Regions from separate parts of the Metabacillus sediminis genome, predicted to be linked through region 1. Evidence: riboswitches for the same ligand, from Rfam matches in the RefSeq annotation. Region 1 holds a riboswitch; the other holds the start of a gene.
What was found. A riboswitch is a leader RNA that binds a small molecule or an ion and turns the genes downstream of it on or off. The one in region 1 is predicted to bind S-adenosylmethionine.
Positions count from the first base shown of each region.

Region 2: another riboswitch for S-adenosylmethionine. It lies ahead of metK (methionine adenosyltransferase); the one in region 1 lies ahead of WCV65_RS04815 (Na+/H+ antiporter NhaC family protein).

Region 1 is NZ_CP147407.1:882,381-884,790, reverse strand. Features, by position in the region: gene WCV65_RS04815 (Na+/H+ antiporter NhaC family protein) at 1-1,117, opposite strand, end outside; SAM riboswitch class I at 1,255-1,362, opposite strand; partial or broken gene WCV65_RS04810 (GNAT family N-acetyltransferase) at 1,574-2,242, opposite strand; gene WCV65_RS04805 (YqzG/YhdC family protein) at 2,347-2,410, opposite strand, start outside.
Region 2 is NZ_CP147407.1:3,087,536-3,089,945, reverse strand. Features, by position in the region: gene WCV65_RS16000 (hypothetical protein) at 599-853, shown strand; SAM riboswitch class I at 982-1,111, shown strand; gene metK (methionine adenosyltransferase) at 1,325-2,410, shown strand, end outside.

The DNA of each region.
Region 1 (2,410 bases):
AAATATCCAGGATGCTGGCTGATTTTCGTTTGTCAATGCCGTACTGATCGGCAATATTTTTCGCAAGCGGTCCTGCTGTAATAATAGAGATTGTGTTATTCGCAGTTGAAAAGTTAGTTGCACTGACAAGTCCTGCAATTCCAAACTCTGCGCCTTTTTTTGTTCGAATGTTTTTTGTCATAGCGTTCAGGAGGAAGGCTATTCCTCCATTATGTTTGATGATTTCTACCATACCGCCAATAAGAACGGACAGGATGATAAGCTCGGACATTCCAGAGATGCCTTTCATCATCGTTTGAGAGAATGTCAGGATATTGAAGCTTCCGTCTGCCAGCCCAATAATCCCGGTTAAGACAATTCCGCCTCCAAGCACGGCGACTACATTCAAGCCGGCGAGTGCTGCAACGAGTACTCCAATGTAAGGGAGCAATTTAACAAAACTGAATTCCTTCGGATTGACGGCTGAGTCCATTCCAAGTGAGATGGTAAACAGCACGATAACCGTAACAATCGCTGCAGGCAGGACGATGAAAAAGTTCGTTTTAAATTTGTCCAGCATTTCAGTCTTCTGTGTGCGGACAGCGGCGATTGTTGTATCGGAAATAAAGGATAAATTATCTCCAAACATAGCTCCTCCAATAACAGAAGCAACAGCCAGGGCAACCGGTATTTCGGTTTCACCGCTGATTCCCGCTGCAATTGGTCCAAGTGCCGCAATTGTTCCCATTGATGTACCCATTGAAATCGATACAAATGCTGCAATAATGAAAAGTCCTACTACTAAAAAGCTTTGAGGAAAATACGTTAAAGCCAAGTTAACTGTCGACTCTACCGCGCCCATTCCTTTTGCCGCTTCCGAGAAAGCGCCTGCCAGGATGTAGATAAATACCATAATCATAATATCAGGATGTCCTGCACCTTTAGCAAATCGTTCAACTTTCGAGGTCAGGTTTTCTTTTCTATTCATGAACAGTGCCACAGTTACTGCTACTAAAACGGCTACAACCATTGGAAGCTTGTAGAAATCTCCAGTTATGACACCGGCTAAAATAAACAATGCTACGAAAACCAGCAATGGCAGCAGCGCCAGCGGATTTCCTTTCGCTCCATCTTTCAAATCCATTTTCTCCACCTCACTGCTATTCGATTTTTCCAGCTTGAGCAATCCTATAATGCCAGAAGATTCACCTTATAAAAAAGACCCCTTCTTATCCTTTTAAGATGAGGCCTTAATACACAATAATCAGGACACTCTTCTTATCTTCCAAGCTCTGGAGCTTGCTGGATTTGGCACAGCACTCTTCAAAAAAGTCCGCTGCCGAGGCATCGCAGGGCCAGTCCCTCCGCCTCTCATAATAAGAAGTTGAATTTATTTAAGGGTTTTTCAAAAACAATCTTTTACTACCTTAAGGGCTGTCAGAGAAAATGTCAAACAAAAAAATGCATGAATTTTACTTTTTCAATAAAATAATAACCTTTTCAGATAGATAGAAAACCTTTTCATTTCCTATATGCCAGGGCCGTGTATCGCATGCACAAAAATATTATCGCACTCAAACATTTACAATTATTTCTATTGGTTCGTAAATGGATTTTTCCATTCCATTAATGCTCCGCAATTGAAGGATTCCTCATCCTCTATATAATTGCGGATCACCTTCACTGGCGTCCTGCCGCAGCGGAGCAAAAATGTGAGGACAGGATCCTTCAATTCTCCTTTAACTATCGCATCAACATATTGTTCAGGGGTCATTTTCCCGGCATGTTTTTGATACCCTGGCATTCTCCCTCCGCCAAGGAGCCTGTCCAGCCCTTTATAAATAACCACGTCATACATAGAGGACATAAGCCACTTCCCGAGTCCCGCTTTCCGATACATAGGACGGACACCTATATCTACCACATATAAGGTGTTTCCATTAGGCTGATGGCTGCGTATGTATCCATCATCTGTGATTTCTTTCCACGTATGATCCGGATAAGCCGGGTCAAAATTGATTACTAGACCGGTGATGGAACCGGCAAGCTCTCCATTTACTTCTATGCAAAGCGCTCCTTCTGCAAAGAAATTCACATGGCTGCTCAGCTGCTCCTTATTCCACTAAAGCTCAGAAGAAAAAGGCGGAGGAAAGCTCTCTTGCTGAATGCGAATCAGCCCCTCAAAATCCGGTTCCATATAATACCGAATAACTGCAGGCGTTGGTCCATTCTCATCGAAAACGTAAAAGTCCTTCCTGTACATTGGGTTCCCCCGTCTCAATACTTTAAATAGTAACTAATACCGCTTTTTGAGATTTAGAAACCTTTTCAAAAAAGCAGACCACTAAAGATGGCCTGCTTTACGCTTCAACGTTCGGATTCTTTAAAATGAATGGATTTTACTTTTTGGGTCTTTTCATTAAATTCAACT
Region 2 (2,410 bases), 1.9 Mb from region 1:
ATATCGACTATCCGACATGGTTTGATAAATTTCGCAGGTGCGTATACGCAGGTTCGGATAGTACGCCATGCTGGAAAAAATAGTTTGGCCGGAATAGCGGGAGGACCGGCTGGAAAACCGCGCTGACCGGCCGGAAACGAAGCAGGACTGGCTGGAAAACGTACCAAACCGGCTGGAAAAAATAGTTTGGCCGGAAAAGTGCCGGAATCGACCGGAAAACCGATCTGATCGGCCGGAAACGAAGCAGGACTGGCTGGAAAACGATCCAGACCAGCTGGAAAAAATAGTTTGGCTGGAATAGCGAAGGGATTGGCTGGAAAACCCGTCTGACCGGCCGGAAACGAAGCAGGACTGGCTGGAAAACGATCCAGACCGGCTGGAAAAAATAGTTTGGCCTGAAAAGTGGTGGGACCGGCTGGAAAACCGGTCTGATGGGCCAGAAACGAAGCAGGACTGGCTGGAAAACGTACCAGACCGGCTGGAAAAAATAGTTTGGCTGAAAAAGTTGTGGGATTAGCTGGAAAACCAATCTGATCGGCCGGAAACGGAGTGGGACTGGCTGGAAAACGTACCAGACCGGCTGGAAAAAAAAGTTTGGGTGAAAAAGTATTGGGATCGGCTGGAAAACCGATCTGACCGGCCGGAAACGGAGCGTGACCGGCTGAAAAACGTACCAGACCGGCTGGAAAAAAAAGTTTGGCCGGAAAAGCGAAGGGATCGGCTGGAAAACCCGTCTGATCGCCCGAAAAGCGACCGGGACCGGCTGGATAAGAAGCTAAACCCGCCAGAAAACGGCCCAGATCCGCTCGAAAAGTGCACCGCCGAACAAAAAGTAAAATTCATCCCCAACTAAAATAAATCTATAACTGAATCCATCATAAGCCCATCTTTCCTGCTGCCCTGTCTTTTTTGGGAGAAAGCTTGTCATTTTTTGTTGACATTTGCGGGAAATTTGGGGTAATATATGTCCTTGAACGGATTCTCTTATCCCGAGCTGGCGGAGGGACAGGCCCTATGAAGCCCAGCAACCTGCAAGACTTGAAAACGTAATGTTTTCACTCATGCAAAGGTGCTAACCTGACGCAAGGCTGTAGTCCTTGAGCGATAAGAGTGAAAGGCTGAAAATCAACTCCTTTCCTCTATTAAGTGGGAAGGGTTTTTTTATGCAGTCTGGAATCTTTTCCCTTTATGACTATTGTTAGGGAAGATTCTTAAATAAAGCGAAAGATAAGTAATGGGAACGAGTTCCGTCTCAAAAAAAGAGGGGAAGTACATAACTGAACCTTACCAATAGAACAGCTGAATTTTCAGAGGAGGAATTACTATGTCGATTAAACGCCATCTTTTCACATCAGAATCCGTTACGGAAGGACATCCGGATAAGATTTGTGACCAAATTTCAGACTCCATTTTGGATGCCATTCTTGCCAACGATCCGAATGCACGTGTAGCTTGTGAAACATCTGTTACAACAGGACTTGTTCTTGTAGCTGGAGAAATCACGACTTCGACTTATGTCGATATCCCTAAAATTGTTCGTGAAACAGTTAAGGAAATCGGTTATACACGCGCAAAATACGGCTTTGATGCTGAAACATGTGCCGTTCTTACTTCGATCGATGAACAGTCAGCTGACATCGCAATGGGAGTTGACCAGGCACTTGAAGCACGTGAAGGCCAAATGACAGACGCTGAGATTGATGCAATTGGAGCGGGTGACCAAGGGCTGATGTTCGGATTTGCATGCAACGAAACGAAGGAGCTAATGCCTCTTCCTATTTCACTTGCACACAAATTGGCGCGCCGTCTGACAGAAGTACGCAAGGAAGAAATTCTTCCATACCTTCGTCCAGACGGGAAAACGCAAGTTACGGTTGAATATGATGAAAACAACAATCCGGTTCGTGTAGATACAATTGTTATTTCTACACAGCATCACCCTGAAATTTCTTTGGAGCAAATTCAGCGCAACCTTAAAGAATTTGTTATCAAACCTGTCGTTCCTGCAGAATTGATTGATGAGAACACGAAATATTTCATCAATCCGACTGGCCGCTTCGTAATCGGAGGACCTCAAGGTGATGCAGGTCTTACTGGCCGTAAAATCATCGTTGATACGTATGGCGGATATGCTCGTCACGGCGGTGGAGCATTCTCTGGTAAGGATGCTACAAAAGTGGACCGCTCTGCGGCTTATGCAGCTCGCTACGTTGCGAAAAACATCGTTGCTGCCGGGCTTGCTGACAAATGTGAAGTTCAGCTTGCGTACGCAATCGGTGTAGCACAGCCGGTATCCATCTCCATCGATACATTCGGAACAGGTAAAGCAAGCGAGGAAGTTTTAGTTGAAGCGGTTCGCAATAACTTTGATCTTCGCCCTGCAGGCATTATCAAAATGCTTGATCTTCGC